Regions from separate parts of the Klebsiella sp. B345 genome, predicted to be linked through region 2. Evidence: predicted binding sites of a transcription regulator. Region 2 holds the regulator's gene; each other region holds the start of a gene.
The links. The regulator PurR, encoded in region 2, represses purine synthesis genes. The targets are predictions, from matches to a motif close to CANGCAAACGTTTGCNTG.
Positions count from the first base shown of each region.

Region 1: tusA (sulfurtransferase TusA) is a predicted target of PurR. The motif match lies at 3,187-3,204, and genes of this name have one in related genera.
Region 3: ACMYSO_RS22320 (amino acid aminotransferase) is a predicted target of PurR. The motif match lies at 3,101-3,118, and genes of this name have one in related genera.
Region 4: ACMYSO_RS15605 (NCS2 family permease) is a predicted target of PurR. The motif match lies at 2,197-2,214, and genes of this name have one in related genera.

Region 1 is NZ_CP180443.1:2,615,705-2,621,579, reverse strand. It holds gene ACMYSO_RS12395 (LptM family lipoprotein) at 1-119, opposite strand, end outside; gene ACMYSO_RS12390 (MFS transporter) at 535-1,755, shown strand; gene ACMYSO_RS12385 (DcrB family lipoprotein) at 1,756-2,313, opposite strand; gene ACMYSO_RS12380 (7-cyano-7-deazaguanine/7-aminomethyl-7-deazaguanine transporter) at 2,387-3,052, opposite strand; gene tusA (sulfurtransferase TusA) at 3,263-3,508, shown strand; gene zntA (Zn(II)/Cd(II)/Pb(II) translocating P-type ATPase ZntA) at 3,618-5,816, opposite strand.
Region 2 is NZ_CP180443.1:727,747-733,621, forward strand. It holds gene ACMYSO_RS03415 (C40 family peptidase) at 1-518, shown strand, start outside; gene sodB (superoxide dismutase [Fe]) at 820-1,401, shown strand; gene ACMYSO_RS03425 (MFS transporter) at 1,445-2,608, opposite strand; gene ACMYSO_RS03430 (YnhF family membrane protein) at 2,771-2,860, opposite strand; gene purR (HTH-type transcriptional repressor PurR) at 3,156-4,181, shown strand; gene punR (DNA-binding transcriptional activator PunR) at 4,200-5,111, opposite strand; gene punC (purine nucleoside transporter PunC) at 5,223-5,875, shown strand, end outside.
Region 3 is NZ_CP180443.1:4,762,918-4,768,792, reverse strand. It holds gene asnS (asparagine--tRNA ligase) at 1-1,318, shown strand, start outside; gene ompK35 (porin OmpK35) at 1,909-2,994, shown strand; gene ACMYSO_RS22320 (amino acid aminotransferase) at 3,181-4,371, shown strand; gene ACMYSO_RS22315 (MBL fold metallo-hydrolase) at 4,435-5,082, opposite strand; gene ACMYSO_RS22310 (YcbK family protein) at 5,096-5,647, opposite strand; gene ldtD (L,D-transpeptidase) at 5,828-5,875, opposite strand, start outside.
Region 4 is NZ_CP180443.1:3,321,616-3,327,490, forward strand. It holds gene ACMYSO_RS15585 (EAL domain-containing protein) at 1-132, shown strand, start outside; gene soxS (superoxide response transcriptional regulator SoxS) at 137-466, opposite strand; gene soxR (redox-sensitive transcriptional activator SoxR) at 551-1,012, shown strand; gene ACMYSO_RS15600 (glutathione S-transferase family protein) at 1,271-1,936, shown strand; gene ACMYSO_RS15605 (NCS2 family permease) at 2,325-3,674, shown strand; gene ACMYSO_RS15610 (Na+/H+ antiporter) at 3,823-5,469, shown strand; gene ACMYSO_RS15615 (LysR family transcriptional regulator) at 5,519-5,875, opposite strand, start outside.

The sequences.
Region 1 (5,875 bases), 1.9 Mb from region 2:
TCGGCACTGTGACCGGCGCTGACGGTGGTCTGAATTTGTTCAACCGGCGCCGTACGTGCGCAACCTGCCAGGGTACCGGCGACGGCAATAACGGCCAGCCACTGCATAAACTTTCTCATAAACACTCCTTGTTGAATTAGGGGAATACCACGCAACGGTGGCTGGTGAAAAATATCATCAGTCAAAATAAAACCCCAGATAAATAGCGATGGCGATTTCAATTTTTTCCCAACCGGCAGTTTTGATCATAAAAGCGTGCGGACCCGAGTGGCGCTCGCTTCAGGTGATGCTGAACGTGCGCTATAACCGTGCAATGGCAATTTATCTTGCTCAGAACGCTAACATTATTTTTTCCGGCAAGTTAATAATTCGCAATATTTAGCCACAGCGCCTGAGTTATTTAAATATAGACAAGGCGATACTTCCCATACGCCGCCGGTATGCTGCTGAAACGTGATTTTATGCGTAGCTGGCTGCTTTTGTGTGGGCGACGTGGTAATAGTGAAACACTGTTGTAAAAATCTGGTGAACCCAATGCCCGAACCCGTCGACGAACCGGCGCTGAATGGATTGCGCCTCAATCTGCGGATTGTTTCAGTTGTGATGTTTAATTTTGCCAGCTACCTGACGATTGGCCTGCCGTTGGCGGTACTGCCCGGCTATGTACATGATGTTATGGGGTTCAGCGCCTTCTGGGCTGGGCTGGTTATCAGTTTGCAATACTTTGCCACGCTGCTCAGTCGCCCGCATGCCGGGCGTTACGCTGACCTGCTGGGGCCAAAAAAGATTGTCGTCTTCGGGCTGTGCGGCTGTTTCCTCAGCGGCCTGAGCTATCTGCTGGCGGCGGTCGGCGGCGACTGGCCGCTGATCAGCCTGACGCTGCTGTGCCTGGGGCGCGTAATTCTCGGCATTGGGCAAAGCTTTGCTGGTACCGGTTCGACCTTGTGGGGCGTGGGCGTCGTTGGCTCGTTGCACATCGGACGGGTGATTTCGTGGAACGGTATCGTGACCTACGGGGCGATGGCAATTGGTGCACCACTTGGCGTGCTTTGTTATTCCCTCGTGGGGCTGAAAGGGCTGGCGTTGACGATTATGGCCGTGGCGCTGGTGGCGATTCTTTGCGCACTGCCAAAAGCAGCGGTCAGGGCGACCAGGGGCAAGGTCATGTCGTTTCGCGCGGTGCTCGGCCGGGTCTGGCCATATGGCATGGCGCTGGCGCTGGCGTCCGCGGGTTTTGGCGCGATCGCGACCTTTATCACGCTGTTTTACGATGCCAAAGGCTGGGATGGCGCGGCGTTCGCGCTGACGTTGTTTAGCTGTGCGTTTGTCGGCACCCGTCTGCTATTCCCCAACGGTATTCAGCGTCTGGGCGGGCTGAACGTCGCGATGCTGTGCTTCAGCGTGGAGATCGTCGGGCTGTTGCTGGTGGGGCTGGCAGAAACGTCGTTGATGGCGAAAATCGGTACCTTCCTGGCCGGCGCCGGTTTTTCGCTGGTTTTCCCGGCGCTGGGCGTGGTGGCGGTGAAAGCGGTACCGCAGCAGAATCAGGGCTCGGCGCTGGCGACCTACACGGTATTTATGGATCTTTCGCTAGGAGTGACCGGGCCGTTGGCAGGCTTGCTGATGGCGTGGGTCGGCATATCGGCGATTTATCTGGTGGCAGCAGGGCTGGTGGCGGTGGCGCTGGTGTTAGGCTGGCGGTTAAAAAAACGGCCCCCGGTGGTTGAACCGGAGGCCGCGACGCCGGGCCAGTAGTTACTGGATGGCGAGGGTATTGATGATGCTTTCCGCTTCAGTCTGCGCCTGCTGCTGGTTATCTGCTGGCAGGGTGATCTGCAGGGTCAGCAGTTTGTCGTCAATCTTGCCGAGCAGTACGGAAGACCATGCGGTCTGACCCTTGGCGGAGATGATGCTGTCCAGCTGTTGCAGGGTGTGGCCTTTGACCTCAACTGATTTATTGGTCACGACCTGCAGCTGCGGATCGCGGCTGCGCTGCTGCTCTTCCAGGCGCTGAGCCAGCACGCTTAACTCTTCATTGGTGCTGTCGCCGACAATCACAATCACCGCTTTTTGCCCGGTGACGTCAGAGTAGACGTGCATATTGTTGGACTGAGTACCCAGCTTGCCGCTCTGATCGGTCATTCCCGCCGGCAGGGAGAAACTCAGCTTGCCATCCAGCAGGCTAACGGTTTGTCCACTGGCGTTGCTCTGTGCTGCAGCCCCTTCGGTTGGCGTTTTTGAATCGCTGTTATCACAGGCCGCAAGACCTACAACCAGCAGGCCAATACCGACATATTTAACCAAATTGCGCATTGACTTCTTCCTTTCGATAAACGGCCATTAACGGCTCATCCGTGTATCTTATCACATCAACCTGTGAGTACTCTTAACCTGGCTGCAATGCCGATAAATCAGATTTATCTGCCAGTTTTTTCATCAGCATATTCAATAGCATGCCATACATCGGCAGGAAGAAGACAATGCTGATCAGCACCTTGAAGCTGTAGTCGACAATCGCAATCTCTCCCCAGTTCGCCGCCATAAAAGGGTCCGGGCTGCGCCAGAACGCGATAAAGAAAAAGGCCAGCGTATCGCTGACGTTGCCGAACAGGGTCGAGGCGGTTGGCGCCAGCCACCAGCGGCGGTTTTGACGCAGGCGATTAAAGACGTGGACATCAAGGATCTGACCCAGCGCGTAGGCCATAAAGCTGGCGGCCGCAATACGGGCGACGAACAGGTTAAAGTGGGTCAGCGCGGCGAAACCCTGCCACTCGCCCATATAGAACAGGGAGGAGACGCCGTAAGAGATCAGCAACGCCGGGATCATCACGGCCAGGATAATGCGTCGTGCCAGCGGCGCGCCGAAAATCCGCACCGTCAGATCGGTGGCGAGGAAAATAAACGGAAAGCTGAACGCGCCCCAGGTGGTATGAAAACCGAAAATGGAGATCGGGAGCTGCACCAGATAGTTGCTGGAGGTGATCACCAGCAAATGGAAAAGCGAAAGCCAGACCAGCGCTTTTGTACGCTGTACGGTAGTAAAGGGACTCATATTGTGACCTTTTTAGTGATTGGGGTGAGGGAACCCAATAAATCAATACTCGCGAGCGATGTGCCTGCGCGCGTGTACCAGTATGAAGCGGCAGAATGATACTGCGTTGCGCGGGTATTGCAACGGTTGTTTTTCGCGCAAACGTTAACCTGACTTGCGCAGCGCAAAAGTGGCGGTAAACTAGGGCCGTTTTGTTGATGTGAGATGAAAATGACCGAACTTTTCTCCAGTCCTGACCACACGCTGGATGCTCAGGGCCTGCGTTGCCCGGAACCGGTAATGATGGTACGCAAGGCCGTACGTACCATGCCGGTGGGTGAGACGCTGTTGATTATCGCCGACGATCCGGCGACTACCCGCGATATTCCAGGGTTTTGCCGCTTTATGGAACATGAGCTGGTTGCCGAGGAAACTCAGGCGCTGCCTTACCGTTACCTGATCCGCAAAAGCCACTGATTTGCTTCAGGCTTCCCCGGAGGCGGTGCTGCGCACCTGTCCGGGCTACCTGACTGCACAGCCTGTAGCCCGGGCAAGGCGCATCAAGCGTCGCCCCGGAGCTTGCCACTTACTTCTGACGTAACAGTCGCAGAGCGTTCGCGGTGACCAGCACCGTCGCGCCGGTATCCGCCAGCACCGCCAGCCACAGCCCGGTTAATCCAAGCAGGGTGGTAATAAGGAAAATCCCCTTCAGCCCAAGCGCGATGGCAATGTTCTGCCGGATATTGGCGTGAGTGGCGCGGGCCAGGGTAATCATCTGTGCCAGGCCGGTTAAACGGTTATGGGTTAAGGCGGCGTCGGCGGTCTCCAGCGCCACGTCGGTCCCGCTGCCCATGGCGATACCGATGGTTGCGGCCTTCATTGCCGGGGCGTCATTAATCCCGTCGCCAACCATTGCCAGCGGCGCCTCGGCGTTGAGCGCCGTCACCGCCGTGACCTTATCGGCAGGCAGCAGCCCGGCGCGGAACGCCAGCCCCAGCTCCCCGGCAATCGCCGCTGCCGCGCGTGGATTATCTCCGGTAAGGATCACCCCTTTGACTCCCAGACGATGCAGATCGTCGACCGCCTGACGGGCGTCGTCGCGGAGCGTGTCCTGCAACGCCAGAATACCCAGCAGCGTCTGCCCGCGTTGCACCAGCACCACCGTCTGCCCGGCGTTTTCCAACTGCTGGATCTGCGACTCATGGTGCGGCGCACTGCCGTTACCCGCTGCGCAAATCAAGATTCGATGGCCGTCGACCTCGGCTTCAATTCCGGAGCCTGCCAACGCGCGCTGGTTGCGGGCCGAGGGGATCACCAACTGGCGCTGCTGTGCTTCCCGCACAATGGCCTGCGCCAGCGGATGGCTGGAGCCTTGCTCCACCGCCGCTGCCAGCGCCAGCAGACTGTTTTCATCTTCATCGCTCAGCGCGATGGTGGCGGTGACGCGCGGCCGGCCGACGGTCAACGTTCCGGTCTTGTCAAAGGCGACCTGGCGCACCTGTCCCAGCTGTTCCAGTGCCGCACCGCCCTTAATTAACGCCCCGCGACGGGCTGCCACGGCCAGCCCGGAGGTAATCGCCGCCGGCGTGGAAATAACCAGCGCGCAGGGGCAGCCGATCAGCAGCAGCGTCAACCCTTTGTAGATCCACGGCAGCCATGCAGCGCTAAAGAACAACGGCGGGACGATCGCCACCAGCAGGGCGACGACCATAATGGCTGGCGTATAGACCCGGCTGAAGCGATCGATAAAACGCTCAATCGGCGCCCGACGCTCCTCGGCCTCTTCAATCAGCTTCAGAATACGGTCAATGGCGCTGTCGCCCGGTTCAGATATGACTGTCAACTGCACTAGTCGATCGACGCTGGTGGCGCCTGCCGCCACGCGCTCGCCTGAGCGACGTTCGACCGGTACGGATTCACCGGTTAACGCGCTTTCATCGAAGCTGGCAAACGGCGTCAGCAGTTGGCCATCGGCGGGTAAACGGCCGCCGGCGGCGACTTCAATCACGTCGCCGGGACGCAAATCGCGCTGGACGACGGTTTGCCGCTCGCCGTTGCGTACGCGAATGGCGGTATCGGGTTTTAAGGCCATCAGCGCGCTCACGCCCTGGCGGGCACGGCTGGCGGCCCAGCCTTCAAGACGTTCGCCAATCAGAAACAGCAGCAACACCATCGCCGCCTCGGCGGTGGCGCCGATAAACAGCGCCCCGATGGCGGCAACGCTCATCAGTGTTTCAATGGCAAACCAGCTGCCGCTGCGGATCAAGCGTATGGCCTGGCGTGCGACAGGCCACAGTCCCACGAGGGTGGTGGCGATGAACGCCAGCTCGCCCAGCGGGTGGTTGAACTGTTCCAGGCCCCAGCTCAGCGCCATCATCAGCACCAGCGTCACCAGAGGCAGGTTTACGCGCAGACGTGAGACCTTCGGCACCGGGGCGCTTTCATCGCGTAACGTATAGCCTGCCGCGCGTACCGCACTTTCAATACGGTCGCGGACGTCGCCATCGGCGTTCACCAGCAGCTTTTCGGTGGCAAATACCACCTGAACCTGGCTGACGCCCTCGACCTGGCGCACGGCGGTTTCTACCTTGCGGGCGCAGGCGGCGCAGTCCATCCCTTCGACTAACCAACGGTAACGTGCTTCGTTGAACGGGGCGTTTTCAGGCGGCGTGGCGGTAGCACAGGCGGACTCCGTGCAGCAGCTGTCAGCCTGCGCAGTCACTGGTTTTAATTTGAATGACGAGAATTGCGGGACTTTTTTATCCTGAGCTTCTGGAGTCGACATGAGACCCTCCGGGTAATGATAATTTTCTCATTACCCGAAGGATACACTCTGGAGTCGAC
Region 2 (5,875 bases):
TCATGGCCAGCCTGCAGACTAAATGTGTGGTGCGTAAAGGCTACAAAAAACGCTGTAAACCGGTGACTGAAGCGCAGCCGCTGACGCTGGCGGACGCCCATAAGGCCCGGGTGCAGAAAGCGCAAAGTACCGCCATGTCGAAGCTGATGGATCAGATTGGCAAACCGTATCGCTGGGGTGGAACGTCACCGCGTACCGGTTTCGATTGCAGCGGTCTGGTTTACTACGCCTATAAAGATCTGGTGAAAATTCGCATTCCACGTACCGCCAATGAAATGTACCACCTGCGCGACGCCCGTCCGGTTGACCGCGGTGAACTGCAAAGCGGCGATCTGGTTTTCTTCCGCACCCGTGGGCGCGGCACCGCCGACCACGTTGGCGTCTATGTCGGCAACGGCAAATTTATCCAGTCACCGCGTACCGGTCGCGATATTCAGATAACCTCATTAAGCGAGGATTACTGGATCCGTCACTACGTGGGCGCTCGCCGGGTCATGACCCCGAAAACCATTCGCTAACCCCCTGCCGCATCAGCGGCAGGCTGCCGGTTACGCGCAATGTGCAGCACATTTCCCCCTCTCCAGCCTCGTTTATCTGCCCTCTTTTTCCTCGTGACGGGTCACGGTTTCTTCGATCGCGTTTGTTAAATATACCCTTTATTAATGCAAGGCTTTTAACTCTCTCCGGCAAGTGTTAGCATCCTGATCACAATAAAAACCTGTGGTATTCGCTACGGCAATCCACAGTACATGCTGTATCCGGATGGTCATACATCCTTTAAATGTGAGAAGAAATCAAGAAGTTATAAGGAGAGTAACAATGTCGTTTGAATTACCTGCATTACCGTATGCAAAAGACGCCCTGGCGCCGCACATTTCCGCTGAAACCCTGGAATACCACTACGGCAAACATCACCAGGCCTATGTCACTAACCTTAATAATCTGATTAAAGGCACCGGGTTTGAGGGCAAATCGTTAGAAGAGATCGTCCGCACTTCCGAAGGTGGCATCTTCAACAACGCCGCTCAGGTCTGGAACCACACCTTCTACTGGAACTGTCTAGCACCGAATGCTGGCGGTGAGCCGGAAGGCGCACTGGCGGCAGCCATCAACAGCGCTTTCGGCAGCTTTGCTGATTTCAAAGCGAAGTTTACCGATGCCGCCACGAAAAACTTTGGCGCCGGTTGGACCTGGTTGGTTAAGAATGCTGATGGCAGCCTGAATATTGTCTCCACCAGCAACGCAGGCACGCCGCTGACTGGCGACGCTACCCCGCTGTTGACGGTGGATGTCTGGGAACATGCTTACTACATCGACTACCGTAACGCCCGCCCTGAATATCTGGCGCACTTCTGGGCGCTGGTAAACTGGAAGTTTGTTGCTGAAAATCTGGCGGCATAAAACGATATCGCAGAAGGGGTAAACCCTTCTGCGAATAGCATCACTACCCGACGAGCACCTCTTCCGGCTGCGAACGGTTACCCACCACCACCAACAGCAGAGCCAGACCGGCGATGATCGCCCCCATAACCGGAACAAACGCGTAACCCAGGCCACCTGAAATCACCGCCCCACCGGCTGCCGCCCCCAGCGCATTACCCAGATTAAATGCCCCAATGTTGACCGACGAAGAGAGACCCGGTGCCTCATGCGCCACACGCATCACCCGCATCTGTAACGGCGGTACCACCGCAAAGGTTGCAGCTCCCCACACCACCATACTGATAGCGGCTCCCAGCTGCGTCTGCGCCAGTAACGGAATCGCCAGCATAATCACCATCAATAGCAGCAGAAAGCCCTTCAGCGTCCCCGATACGGAACGGTCGGCAAATTTGCCGCCCAGATAGTTGCCAAGCGAGAAGCCCACGCCAATCAACACCAGCATCGCGGTGACAAAAAGCGGCGAAGCATGGGTAATGGTATGCAGCACCGGAGAAATGTAGGTATAGAGCGTGAACATAGCCCCCGCCCCAAGCACCGTGGTCAACAAGGCGGAAAGCACCTGCGGGCGCACCAGCACCGACAGCTCCTGTTTAACATTCGGACGTTCGCCGACACTGCCTTTAGGCAGAGAGAACCACAGGCTGACCATCGCCACCACTCCCAGCCCTGCAGTGGCGAGGAACGACATCCGCCAGCCGATCGTCTCACCAAGCCAGGTCGCCGCCGGCACGCCGCCGATATTGGCGATCGTCAGCCCCATAAACATGGTGGCAACCGCGCTGGCCTGCTTGTCTTTCGGAACGACGCTGGCGGCCACCACCGAACCGAGGCCGAAGAAAGCACCATGGTTAAGGCTGGTAATAATGCGTGAAATCAGCAGCGTGGTGTAATCCGGCGCCATGGAAGAGAGGACGTTACCGAGGGTAAAGATAGCCATCAGGAAAATGAGCGCGTTTCTTCGCGCGCGATGAGACAGCAGCAGCGTCATCAGCGGCGCACCTACCATCACACCGATCGCATAGGCGCTGATCAGCATTCCCGCAGCCGGAATAGACACGTCGACGCCTTTGGCAATGACCGGCAATAATCCCATCGGGGAAAACTCCGTCGTACCAATACCAAATGCGCCTATCGCCAGCGCGAGCAGGGGAAAGTTGATTTTCATTGCATGACTCCAGCAGACCGTCATCGGCGACGGTATCTCATCAGAAGTCAAAAGCATGACATCAATCACAGAAAAACAAAAGTAAACGAAATGGCAAAAGATTTTTGCGAAAATGATAATAATGGCGGGAACGGGGGGAAAGTGACCTCTCCCCCGGGAAAATTAGTGCAGAACTGCGGTCAGCCCGGCGGCAACGATTAGACCTAGAACAATAATCGTTGTTGTCAGCGAAAATTTTAAATCTGTATCCATCAATTTTTCCCCCTGTTTTCCCCACACGAAAAGTGAGCTTGCTCATTTTTGCACAATATCGCATAAAAATCTTCCAGGATTTAGGGTGATACACATTTTTGCTCTTCCCCTTTGCCGCAAGATCGGACAAAATCCCACGCTAATTTGAAAGCGTATCGGCCATTGACCCCTTCCTGTCGTTCTGTGTCGTTTTCCCGACGTGATGCAATGTTGAACATTGTATTCAGGGTGTGTTTAGGCAAACGTTTACGTACCGATTATCAGACGTTCAGGTCAAGGTCTGGAGTGAGAAGTAATGGCAACTATTAAAGATGTAGCGAAGCGCGCAAACGTTTCCACTACAACAGTATCACATGTTATTAACAAAACCCGTTTCGTCGCGGAAGAGACCCGCAATGCGGTCTGGGCAGCAATCAAAGAACTGCACTACTCACCCAGTGCCGTCGCGCGAAGCCTGAAGGTTAATCACACCAAATCGATTGGTCTGCTGGCGACCAGCAGCGAAGCGGCCTATTTTGCTGAAATTATCGAAGCTGTTGAAAAAAGCTGCTTCCAGAAAGGCTATACCCTGATTCTGGGTAATGCGTGGAACGATCTCGAAAAACAGCAGGCCTACCTGTCTATGATGGCGCAAAAGCGCGTCGACGGCCTGCTGGTCATGTGCTCCGAGTATCCGGAATCGGTGCTGAGCATGCTCGAAGAGTACCGCCATATTCCGATGGTGGTAATGGACTGGGGTGAGTCCAAGGCCGACTTTACTGATTCAGTCATCGATAACGCCTTTGAAGGCGGCTATATGGCCGGTCGTTATCTGGTGGAACGTGGCCATCGCGAAATTGGCGTGATCCCTGGCCCGCTCGAACGAAACACCGGTGCCGGACGACTGGCGGGCTTTATGAAAGCCATGGAAGAGGCCCAGATTTCTGTACCGGAAAACTGGATTGAACAGGGTGACTTCGAACCAGAGTCCGGCTATCGCGCGATGCAGCATATCCTGAACCAACCGCACCGTCCGACGGCAGTCTTCTGCGGCGGCGACATCATGGCGATGGGCGCTATTTGCGCGGCAGATGAAATGGGGCTGCGAGTGCCGCAGGATATTTCGCTGATCGGCTATGATAACGTGCGCAACGCCCGCTACTTCAGCCCGGCGCTGACCACGATTCATCAGCCGAAAGACTCCCTCGGCGAAGCCGCGTTTAATATGCTGATGGATCGCATCGTCAACAAGCGTGAAGAGTCCCAGTCTATCGAGGTTCACCCGCGTCTGGTGGAGCGTCGTTCCGTCGTTGACGGTCCGTTTGTCGATTACCGCCGCTAGTCCCCTCCCCGGCGCCGGTTATTCCGGCGCCCGCAACCATTCCCGGTTTAACGTTTCACTATCACCGAGATAATCCAGCATCCACAGCAGCGCAGGCGATGCATCGCTCTGTTGCCAGGTCAGGCAGCACGCCGCATCCGGAAACGGATTTTCCAGCTCAAGGGCGGTCCATTCTCCACGGTCGATCCACGGACGGGCAAAGTGCGTCGGTACCATCCCTACGCAAAGCCCGGCAGACAGGCAGGTGGCTGAGGATTCCCAGTCGGGCACCACCACGCGCTTTTGGTTATCCAACAGCCAGGTCGTGCGCTTGGGTAATGACCGGGAGGTATCTTCTCTGACCAAAGAGGGCCAGTTGCGCAACTCATCATCACTCAGCGGGCTGGTCATCTGCGCCAGTGGATGATGGCTGGCTACCACGCAGTGCCAGTTCAGCATGCCCATATCGCGAAAGGCGTAGCGCCCCCCCACCGGAATCGAACGCGTCGCCCCAATCGCCAGCTCCACGCGGCCATCCGCCAGCGCATCCCAGACGCCGTTGAACACTTCCTGAAAGACAATCAGTTCAACATCGGAAAAGTGACGATAAAAATCGACAATCATCTGGCGCATCCGCGCCGGTTTGACGATGTCATCGACGGCAATCGACAGCTGGCCGCGCCAGCCATTGGCTATCTGCTGGCACTGCTGGCGGGTGATCTGCATTTTTTTGATAACAGAGCGCCCTTCCTGTAAAAACCAGACCCCGGCCGGGGTTAATTCGACATCGCGATGGCGACGTTCGAACAGCGGAACTGCCAGCCACTCTTCCAGCTGACGGACGGTGTAGCTGATAGCGGAAGGGACGCGATGGAGTTCCTGCGCTGCTGCACTAAAGCTGCCGTTGCGGGCGACAGCATCAACAACTTCCAGCGAGTATTCAGACCACATATTCTGCCTACAAAATTTTTGAATGCATGTAGCAAATATTAGCGTTTCACAAGCCAGAATGCACTCCCTACACTCTGCGGCATTATACCGGCATCAGCAGAAGAGAATGTTATGCAACAACCTGGGAAAGGATTTTTAGTTTGGCTGGCGGGACTCAGCGTGTTGGGTTTCCTGGCCACCGATATGTACCTACCGGCCTTCGCCGCGATTCAACACGACCTCAACACCTCCGCGGCCTCGGTCAGCGCCAGCCTGAGCCTGTTCCTCGCCGGCTTCGCTATCGGACAACTGTTCTGGGGCCCACTCTCTGACCGTTACGGGCGTAAACCGATTCTGCTGAGCGGCCTCGCGATCTTCGCCATCAGCTGTCTGGGGATGCTGTGGGTCCGCGACGCGACGCTGATGCTGGTCCTGCGCTTTATTCAGGCCATCGGCGTTTGTGCCGCTGCGGTCACCTGGCAGGCGATGGTGACGGACTATTATCCAGCCCAGAAAACAAACCGTATTTTCGCCACCATCATGCCGCTGGTGGGATTATCGCCGGCGCTGGCGCCGCTGCTCGGCAGCTGGCTGCTTAACCATCTGGAATGGCAGGCGATTTTTGCCACCCTTTTCGCCATCGCCCTGCTGCTGATGGTCCCGACCCTGCGCCTGAAGCCGGTGCATAAACCAGCCGGCGATGCCCAGAAGAAACTGACCTTCCTGACGCTGCTGCGCTCACGTGAATACAGCGGTAACGTGCTGATCTACGCCGCCTGCTCTGC
Region 3 (5,875 bases), 1.3 Mb from region 2:
TCGCCGAGATTCAAAAGCTGGCTTTTCCTTCCTGGCCGTCTATGACGGTTCCTGCTTTGATCCTGTACAGGCCGTTATTAATAATTCTCTGCCCAATTACAATCAGGAAGTGCTGCGCCTGACTACTGGTTGCTCGGTTATCATTACCGGCAAAATCGTTGCCTCCCAGGGCCAGGGTCAAAGTTTTGAAATCCAGGCCAGCCACGTTGAAGTGACCGGTTGGGTAGAGGATCCGGATACCTATCCGATGGCCGCCAAGCGTCACAGCATTGAGTACCTGCGTGAAGTCGCGCACCTGCGCCCGCGTACCAACCTGATTGGCGCCGTTGCCCGTGTTCGTCATACCCTGGCGCAAGCATTGCACCGTTTCTTTGACGAGCAAGGTTTCTTCTGGGTATCGACGCCGCTGATCACCGCATCCGATACCGAAGGTGCCGGCGAAATGTTCCGCGTCTCTACGCTGGATCTGGAAAACCTGCCGCGCAACGATCAGGGCAAAGTGGATTTCGATAAAGACTTCTTCGGCAAAGAGTCGTTCCTGACCGTATCCGGCCAGCTGAACGGCGAAACTTATGCCTGTGCGCTGTCCAAAATCTACACCTTCGGCCCGACCTTCCGCGCCGAAAACTCCAACACCAGCCGCCACCTTGCGGAGTTCTGGATGCTGGAGCCGGAAGTGGCATTCGCTAACCTGAACGACGTTGCCGGCCTGGCGGAAGCCATGCTGAAGTACGTCTTCAAGGCGGTACTGGAAGAACGTGCCGACGATATGAAATTCTTCGCCGAACGCGTAGATAAAGAAGCCGTATCGCGTCTGGAACGCTTTATTGATGCCGATTTCGCCCAGGTCGATTACACCGATGCCGTCACCATTCTGGAAAACTGCGGCAAGCAGTTTGAAAATCCGGTGTATTGGGGCGTAGACCTCTCTTCCGAGCATGAGCGCTATCTTGCAGAAGAGCATTTCAAAGCGCCGGTCGTCGTCAAAAACTACCCGAAAGACATCAAGGCGTTCTATATGCGCCTTAACGAAGACGGTAAAACCGTCGCGGCAATGGATGTTCTGGCACCGGGTATCGGCGAAATCATCGGTGGTTCTCAGCGTGAAGAGCGTCTGGACGTGCTGGATGCCCGTATGGCGGAGATGGGTCTGAATAAAGAAGACTACTGGTGGTATCGCGATCTGCGTCGTTATGGCACCGTTCCGCACTCTGGCTTCGGTCTGGGCTTCGAGCGTCTGATCGCCTATGTCACCGGCGTACAGAACGTGCGTGATGTTATTCCGTTCCCGCGCACGCCGCGTAGCGCCACATTCTGATTGTTTTTCCTGATTGCCCTAAAGGCCAGCGTATGCTGGCCTTTTTTTATGTCAAGATTTGTTAACAAGTCTTAATTAATCTAAACATCAAGCCTTCCGCGTCACATTTATGTTACTCACTATTACGACTCATTGAGTAAGGATAAATCGCACCTTATGTTCATTCCGCGATGAAACACCTGATAATTTTGTTCATTTTTTAACCTCTCGCAGCACAAGATGCAAAGACAAACGCTGAGCGAAAAAAAAGCGAAATGCACACATAAAATACACAATTGTAGCTTTATCTAAATTAATCATAATTAATTCATATAGATATATATGGGTGGATGATTTAGTGAGCAAAGTGGAACGGAATTTTGATTGAGTTCACAAAGTTCCCCAAAAAACACATTTTGTTACATACTCTTTCTTATTGTTACTCATATGCGACATTGGTAGCATTTTCAGGCTAGCGAAACGCTGGCGCGGATGGAAAGATGCCTTCAGACACCAAACTATCATCAATGGTTCTGTAAGTTTTTATTGACAGAATGTATTGGCGGCAGTGGCAAGTGTTCATATAAAAATATTAATGAGGGTAATAAATAATGATGAAGCGCAATATTCTGGCAGTGGTAATCCCTGCCCTGCTGGTAGCCGGCGCAGCGAATGCTGCAGAAATCTATAACAAAAACGGCAACAAACTGGATTTCTACGGAAAAATGGTTGGCGAGCACGTCTGGACCACCAACGGTGACACCAGCAGCGACGACACCACCTATGCTCGTATCGGCCTGAAAGGCGAAACCCAGATCAACGACCAACTGACCGGTTACGGCCAGTGGGAATACAACATGGACGCGTCCAACGTTGAAGGTTCCCAGGGGACTAAAACTCGTCTGGCATTCGCCGGTCTGAAAGCGGGTGAATACGGTTCATTCGACTACGGCCGTAACTACGGTGCGATCTACGACGTTGAAGCGGCAACCGATATGCTGGTTGAGTGGGGCGGCGATGGCTGGAACTACACCGACAACTTCATGACCGGTCGTACCAACGGCGTTGCAACCTACCGTAACTCTGACTTCTTCGGTCTGGTTGACGGCCTGAGCTTCGCGCTGCAGTACCAGGGTAAAAACGACGCCAGCTCTCGTAACGTTCACAAACAGAACGGCGACGGTTTCAGCACCGCCGCAACCTACGCGTTTGACAACGGTATCGCGCTGTCTGCTGGCTACGCAAGCTCTAACCGTAGCGTAGACCAGAAAGCTGATGGCAACGGCGACAAAGCTGAAGCATGGGCAACTTCTGCGAAGTATGATGCGAACAACATCTACGCGGCAGTGATGTACTCCCAGACTTACAACATGACTCCGGAAAACCAGGACAACTACTTCGCAGGCAAAACTCAGAACTTTGAAGCCGTTGCTCAGTACCAGTTCGACTTCGGTCTGCGTCCGTCCATCGGCTACGTTCAGACTAAAGGTAAAAACCTGCAGGGCCGTACCGGCTTCTCCGGCGGCGATGCTGACCTGGTTAAATACGTCGAAGTGGGTACCTGGTACTACTTCAACAAGAACATGAACGTCTACGCAGCATACAAATTCAACCTGCTGGACGACAACGATTACACCAAAACTGCTGGCGTTGCTACCGACGACCAGGCAGCTGTTGGTATCGTTTACCAGTTCTAATCTGCAGTACACCCCTTCGTGATATGCCTAAAAAGCAGGACTTCGGTCCTGCTTTTCTCATTTAGTAAGATAAAGATCGTAACTTTCGAAAACCTTCTCGCTTTTTGTCGCAAACGGTTGGCAATTTGTAAATCTCCCGTTACCCTGATAGCGAAATTCCCTCAGTAATCACAATGGAACCTCGTCATGTTTGAGAACATTACTGCCGCCCCTGCTGACCCCATTTTAGGCCTGGCCGATCTGTTTCGTGCCGATGACCGTCCGACTAAAATTAACCTCGGAATTGGTGTTTACAAAGATGAAACGGGTAAAACCCCGGTCCTGACCAGTGTCAAAAAAGCAGAGCAGTACCTGCTGGAAAATGAAACCACTAAAAACTATCTGGGTATCGACGGTATTCCGGAGTTTGGCCGCTGCACCCAGGAGCTGCTGTTTGGTAAAGGCAGCTCAATCGTCAGCGATAAGCGCGCACGTACCGCTCAGACTCCAGGCGGCACCGGCGCTCTGCGCGTTGCCGCAGACTTCCTGGCGAAAAATACCTCGGCGAAACGCGTCTGGGTAAGCAATCCAAGCTGGCCGAACCACAAGAGCGTGTTCAACTCCGCGGGTCTGGAAGTATGCGAATACACCTATTACGATGCGGCCAACCACGCGCTGGATTTTGACGGCCTGCTGGCAAGCCTCAGCGAAGCCCAGGCGGGTGACGTTGTTCTGTTCCACGGTTGCTGCCATAACCCAACCGGTATCGATCCGACGCTGGAGCAGTGGCAACAGCTGGCACAGATGTCCGTCGAAAAAGGCTGGCTGCCGCTGTTCGATTTCGCCTACCAGGGCTTTGCCCGTGGTCTGGAGGAAGACGCTGAAGGTCTGCGTGCATTCGTTGCACTGCATAAAGAGCTGCTGGTTGCCAGCTCCTACTCGAAGAACTTTGGTCTGTATAACGAGCGTGTGGGTGCCTGTACGCTGGTGGCCGCCGATGCTGATACCGTTGACCGTGCTTTCAGCCAGATGAAGTCGGTGATCCGCGCCAACTACTCCAACCCGCCAGCTCACGGTGCTTCTGTGGTCGCCACAATCCTCAGCAATGACGCACTGCGTGCAATCTGGGAGCAAGAGCTGACCGATATGCGCCAGCGCATTCAGCGCATGCGTCTGCTGTTTGTTAATACGCTGCAGGAAAAAGGCGCCAGCCGTGACTTCTCTTTCATCATCAAGCAAAACGGCATGTTCTCGTTTAGCGGCCTGACCAAAGAGCAGGTGCTGCGTCTGCGTGAAGAGTTCGGTATCTACGCCGTGGCTTCCGGGCGTATCAACGTAGCGGGTATGACCCCAGACAACATGGCACCGCTGTGTGAAGCGATCGTCGCCGTGCTGTAATCTCGCCGGCAGAAAAAATAAAGGCCGCTGATGCGGCCTTTATTACATTCCCCACACGATAAATTACCAGACCGGCATTTCATCCTGCAGGAAGGGGTTGTGCAGGCGCTCATAGCCAAGCGTCGATATCGGACCGTGACCGGGAATAAACGTCACATCATCACCCAACGGCAATAATTTACGTTTAATCGCATCGATCAGTTGCCCGTGATCGCCGCGCGGGAAATCGCTGCGCCCGACGCCCCCTTTGAAAATCACATCGCCGGAAATCAGCAAGCGTGAAGCATCATCAAAAAAGACAACGTGTCCAGGCGTATGCCCCGGGCAGTGCAGTACCTGCAAAGAGACATTCCCTACGCTGACCACGTCGCCTTCATTGAGCCAGCGATCCGGCTGCAGCGGCTGGCAATCTTCCAGACCGAACATCCGGCTTTGCGCTGGTAGCCCTTCCAGCCAGAACTCATCTTCTTTTTCCGGACCGATAACTGGCACACCATAATGCTGCGCCAGTTCAGCCGCCGCACCAACGTGATCGAGATGACCATGGGTGAGCAAAATCTGCATCAGGCTAACGCCCGCGGCGGTCACTTCCTGTTTGATTCGCTCGGCGTCGCCGCCCGGATCGACCAGTGCGGCGAGCCGGGTTTGTTCACACCAGATTAAAGAACAGTTCTGAGCGAACGCGGTGACCGGAATAATACGATAGTTCATGATGCTCCTTTCGTTACCAGTGCCTGACCGGACCGGTATCAATATGCACAAAATTGCTACGTGGGTAGTATCCTACACCACCTGCGCCCATAGATAACGCCGCTTTGCGAACATTGCTTAACGAAATGCCTTCAATATGAAAATCCATGGCCTGCCCCTTGGTGTGATAGCTATGTTTAGCTACACCACGGCTTCGTGCGCGAAGCTCATCATTGGTATCGAGTGAACGATAGCCCGAGATGAGCTGGACAGGTTTATTCGTGCCAAGTAATCCCTGCAGACGATAGAGGTGATCAAACAAACTCGGATCGATAGTCTTAATTTTATTCGCGCGGAAATCGCGGAAGAAATGATTAAGTCTTGCTAATTCATCCTGAATATAGCCTCTGCCATCGAAAAACTCCGCCTTGAGTGATTCACCAGTATGCAGGTTATTCAACGTCAGGATACGCGGTCGGGGGGTCGAGAGGGTGGCAAATGCCGGCGCAGGCAGAATGGCTGCAGCACCGAGTGCAGCCCCGCCTAACGCCAGCAGTTTGCGGCGATTAGCGTCAAATTTGTCCATGATAATCAGGTCTACAAGTAAATGAATCGAATATATGCACTTCTGGCGCACGAAAGGCACCTTACCGGGCATTATTGCCAACGTCAAGGTAGCCTAACCCCAGTAAACACAGGCCCTGTAGACGCACAGAGCCTGTTTTTACCACGTATTAGGACAACAAATTTGGTTGAACTACTTCATTTACCTGATTAATTGTTCCGCTTTTGGCAGAATTTGTGCGCCAGATCG
Region 4 (5,875 bases), 2.6 Mb from region 2:
GAGCAGGTGAACTGGCTACGACAGCGTGGCGTGCAGTATTGCCAGGGCTGGCACTTTGCCAAAGCGATGCCGCCGCAGGAGTTCAGGCTGTGGCTGGCGAACGCCCCCAGCCGGCTCTGCCCCTGCGTCTGAACGGTCAGGCAGAGATCTGATGGCGGTAGTCGCTAGGGGTACGATCGAACTCCCGGCGGAACACCCGTGAGAAGGTCTGCTGCGACACATACCCGAGGTCCATCGCAATATCAAAGATCGGCCGCTGCGTCGTTCTGAGCGCTTCCGCGGCCATCAGCAGCCGGCGCTGGCGGATGTAATCACCCAGCGTTTGATGCATCACGGCACGGAACATCCGCTGAAGATACCATTTCGAGTAACCCGATTTTCTGGCGACTACATCAATGTTAAGTGGTTGATCGATATGTTCATCAATCCATTCAATAAGCGTTTGGATAATATCCTGATGGGACATAAAGCGGCCTCTCTCAATTCTCGATTCGTCGTTTTGTCTGTGGGCGAGTATAATTCCTCAAGTTAACTTGAGGTAAAGCGCTTTATGGAAAAGAAATCGACCCGCATTAAAATGCTGCTGACCCCAGGCGAGGTGGCAAAACGTACCGGTGTTGCTGTCTCGGCTCTGCATTTCTACGAAAGCAAAGGGCTGATTCACAGCCAGCGTAATACCGGCAATCAGCGGCGCTATCGACGTGATGTGCTGCGCGCGGTGGCGATCATTAAAATTGCCCAGCGTATCGGGATCCCGCTGGCGACCATCGGCGATGCGTTTGGCGTATTGCCTGAGGGGCATAACCTGAGCGCCAAAGAGTGGAAGCAGCTCTCGTCGCAGTGGCGGGAAGAGCTGGACCGCCGCATCCATACCCTCACGGCGCTGCGCGATCAACTGGACGGCTGTATTGGTTGCGGTTGCCTGTCACGGCGCGACTGCCCGTTGCGTAACCCGGGAGATAAACTGGGTGAAGAGGGGACTGGGGCGCGACTGCTGGAAGATGACGTATAAAAACTAAAGCGCCACAACAGGGCGCTTTAGTTGTTTTCCGGTCTTTGTCTTTGATTCTATCCTACTGGTTCGCAGGAGGGTTTCCCCCGACGTCGACTCCCCTCAGTATTGCGCAAGATGTTGATGGAGGTTCCGGATTGCGTCGACAATTTAATTGTGGCACAGCCCCGCCATTTCACCGGTTTATTTCGCCGAAATTTTTCCGCCAATCGCCGTCAGTTCCTATAGTTAATTCGAACAACTGACGGGAGAGTCTCCATGCTGACGGTACATCACCTCAATCAATCGCGATCGCAGCGGGTGCTGTGGGCGCTTGAAGAACTCCAGCTGCCTTATCGCATGGTTAGCTACCAGCGGCAAAAGAACATGCTGGCGCCCCCGGAATTGAAAAAGATCCACCCGCTTGGCAAATCGCCGGTGGTGGAAGATAACGGCTACGTGCTGGCGGAGTCGGGCGCCATTCTGGAATATTTGCAGGAAACCTACGATAGCGAACAGCAGTTCAGGCCGCAGGAGACCGCCGACAAACTGCAATATCGTTTCTGGCTGCATTATGCCGAGGGCTCGCTGATGCCGCTGTTGCTGATGAAGCTGGTTTTTGCCAGCCTCGGCAAACCGCCGATCCCTCTCGGCATGCGAACGCTGGGTAACGTGCTGGGCAAGGGCGTACAGAAAGCCTGGCTGGACCGACAAATTGCCACGCACGCCCACTATATAGAAGACCATCTCGCCAGCCAGCCGTGGTTTGCGGGGGCAGCGCTGAGCATGGCCGATATCCAGCTCAGTTTTCCGGTGATGGCGCTGTTGGCCCGCGGTGGCATCGGCGATTTGCCGCACATCAGGCGTTGGGTGCAGCAGGTGGAACAGCGTCCGGCCTGGCAACGGGCAATTGAGCGCGGCGGTCCGTTCACCTTGCCGGAGTGAAGTAGTGATTTTTGTGATGACCGCGAGAAATTGCTATCAGCGCAATACAAAAATGTTACCGGATTGCGCATGGACGACAACGTTTGCGCATCGGCTGATTATTTCGTGAGCATCATAAGCAAAATTTAGCGAATTAGCGTAAACATCTGTTGAAAAGGCCCATCTAATGGCTGGATAATCGTTTGCTTTTTTATTTTGCTCGCTATTTACCTCTGTTCTGGGGGGAGCAAATTCATTCTGACCACCGTATTGCATGCGCGGAGTTAAACGTTTGCTTTTTGCAGCCCCCTGGCGCTGCGAAGTAGCACAAGGAGATCGCGTTTAACTGGCAGTGGATGGTCCACCACGTATGCAGACAAACGATAAAAATTTTCAGGGGACGTTTTCTATGTCTACGCCTTCAGCGCGTGCCGGCGGTTCACTTGACGCCTGGTTTAAAATTTCAGCTCGTGGCAGCTCCGTTCGTCAGGAGATTGTCGCCGGTCTAACCACGTTTCTGGCGATGGTGTACTCGGTTATTGTTGTCCCAGGTATGCTGGGGAAAGCCGGGTTCCCTCCGGCCGCGGTGTTTGTTTCCACCTGTCTGGTCGCAGGCGTCGGCTCTCTGGTGATGGGGCTGTGGGCGAACCTGCCGTTGGCAATCGGTTGTGCTATCTCGCTGACCGCTTTTACTGCCTTCAGCCTGGTGCTGGGACAGCACATCAGTATCCCGGTGGCGCTGGGCGCCGTATTCCTTATGGGTGTACTGTTTACGGTGATTTCCGCCACCGGCATTCGTAGCTGGATCCTGCGCAATTTACCGCAGGGCGTTGCGCACGGTACCGGGATTGGTATCGGCCTGTTTCTGCTGCTGATCGCCGCTAACGGCGTGGGCCTGGTCATTAAAAACCCGCTGGACGGCCTGCCGGTCGCGCTGGGTAACTTCGACAGCTTCCCGGTGATCATGTCCTTGATTGGCCTGGCGGTGATCATTGGCCTGGAAAAAATGAAAGTCCCGGGCGGTATCCTGCTGACGATTATCGGCGTCTCGATTGTCGGCCTGATTTTTGATCCGAACGTCCACTTCTCCGGTATTTTCGCGATGCCTTCGCTGAGCGATGACAAAGGCAACTCATTGATTGGCAGCCTGGACATTATGGGCGCGCTGAATCCGGTGGTACTGCCTAGCGTGCTGGCGCTGGTGATGACCGCGGTGTTTGATGCGACCGGCACCATTCGTGCGGTGGCGGGTCAGGCAAACCTGCTGGATAAAGACGGGCAGATTATTAACGGCGGCAAAGCGCTGACCACAGACTCCCTGAGCAGCGTGTTCTCCGGCGTGGTCGGGGCTGCACCGGCAGCCGTATATATCGAATCGGCGGCGGGTACTGCGGCGGGCGGCAAAACCGGCCTGACTGCGGTGACCGTTGGCGTGCTGTTCCTGCTGATCCTGTTCCTCTCTCCGCTCTCATATCTGGTCCCGGCGTATGCCACGGCACCGGCGCTGATGTATGTCGGCCTGCTGATGCTGAGCAACGTTGCCAAAATCGACTTTAATGATTTCGTCGATGCGATGGCGGGTCTGATCACCGCGGTCTTTATCGTGCTGACCTGTAACATCGTGACCGGCATTATGATCGGTTTTGCCACCCTGGTGATTGGCCGTCTGGTCTCTGGCGAATGGCGTAAGCTGAACCTGGGTACCGTCATCATCGCCGCGGCGCTGGTGATCTTCTACGCCGGCGGTTGGGCTATTTAAGCTTTTCTTGCGGTGAACGGGCGGCTCAGGCCGCCCGTTTTATTTTTAAGCCACATCCGGTTTCCTTTTGCGTTAATCTGAGTAGCGTATCATCCAGAGGCATGACGCCTCAGGTGTAAAATAATAAAACGCAGCGAACAGGGAACACATGGAAATATTCTTCACCATACTCATCATGACCCTCGTGGTCTCGCTTTCCGGGGTGGTTACACGCGTACTGCCCTTCCAGGTTCCACTCCCGTTAATGCAGATCGCCATTGGTGCGATGCTGGCGTGGCCGACCTTTGGTCTGCACGTTGAATTTGACCCCGAGCTCTTCCTGGTCCTGTTTATCCCGCCGCTGCTGTTTGCCGACGGCTGGAAGACGCCGACCCGCGAATTTATCGAGCACGGCCGGGAAATCCTCGGGCTGGCGCTGGCACTGGTGCTGGTGACGGTGGTGGGTATCGGCTTCCTGATTTACTGGATTGTTCCGGGTATTCCGCTGATTCCAGCATTTGCGCTGGCGGCGGTGCTGTCACCGACCGATGCCGTCGCGCTGTCGGGCATTGTCGGTGAGGGACGCATCCCGAAAAAAATTATGGGGATCTTGCAAGGCGAGGCGTTGATGAACGATGCCTCCGGCCTGGTCTCGCTGAAGTTTGCCGTCGCCGTGGCGATGGGGACGATGGTCTTTACCGTCGGCGGTGCGACCGTCGAATTCCTGAAAGTGGCGATCGGTGGCATCCTGGCCGGTTTTGTGGTCAGCTGGCTGTACGGGCGCTCGATGCGCTTTCTCAGCCGCTGGGGCGGCGACGAGCCTGCCACGCAGATTGTCCTGCTGTTCCTGCTACCGTTTGCCTCCTACCTGATCGCTGAACATGTTGGTGTTTCCGGGATCCTGGCGGCGGTCGCGGCAGGGATGACCATTACCCGTTCCGGGGTGATGCGCACGGCGCCGCTGGCGATGCGTCTGCGTGCGAACAGCACCTGGGCGATGCTGGAGTTCGTGTTTAACGGCATGGTGTTCCTGCTGTTAGGCCTGCAGCTGCCGGATATTCTGTCGACCTCGCTGGTGGCGGCCGAAGCGGACCCTAACGTTGAAACCTGGATGCTGTTTACCGACATCATCCTGATCTATGCAGCGCTGATGCTGGTGCGTTTTGGCTGGTTGTGGACGATGCGTAAATTAAGCCAGCGCTTCCTGAAAAAGAAACCGATGGAGTTTGGTTCATGGACCACTCGTGAGCTGCTGATCTCCTCCGTTGCCGGGGTGCGCGGAGCGATTACGCTGGCCGGTGTCCTGTCGATTCCGCTGCTGCTGCCGGACGGCAACGTCTTCCCGGCACGTTATGAGCTGGTCTTTCTGGCGGCGGGGGTGATCTTGTTCTCGCTGTTTGTCGGCGTGATTGCGCTGCCGATTCTGCTGAGGCATATCGAGTCGAGCGACCATGTCCAGCAGCGTAAAGAGGAGCGGCTGGCCCGCGCGGCGACCGCCGATGTTGCCATTGTCGCGATTCAGAAAATGGAGGAGCGACTGGCGGCGGATACCAAAGAGAATATCGATAACCAACTGCTGACCGAGGTCAGCTCCAGGGTGATCGGCAACCTGCGCCGCCGCGTTGACGGACGTAACGACGTCGAAACCTCCATCCTCGAAGAGCAGCTTGAGCGTCGGTTCCGTCTGGCGGCGCTGCGTTCGGAACGCGGGGAGTTGTATCACCTGCGTGCGACCCGGCAGATCAGCAATGAGACGCTGCAGAAACTGCTGCACGATCTGGACCTGCTGGAAGCGCTGTTAATCGAAGATCAGTAATACCGCACCCGTTCCCCGGTGGCGCTACGCATACCGGGGCTACGGGAGCTTATTCCAGCCAGAAGGCCTTACTGCACTCCAGCCACGCCTGGGCGCTGTGCGACAGATAAACCCCTTCCCGCCAGATCATCCCCAGTTCCCAGTGCAGTTCACTCTGCAACGGTATCCAGCAAAAATCCTGCGCATCGAGGCGTTCACAGATCGGCTGCGGCAGGATCGCCACGCCGATGCCCGCCTGTACCATCGCCGCCAGGAAATCCCACTGGCCGCTGCGCACCGCGATACGGGGCTTCACATCATGGTAGGTAAACAGCGCCATCAGCTGGCGGCTGAGGGCGAAATCTTCGTTATAAATCACCAGTGGATGGGCCGCGAGCGCCTCCGGTGACAGCGATTTAACCTGCGC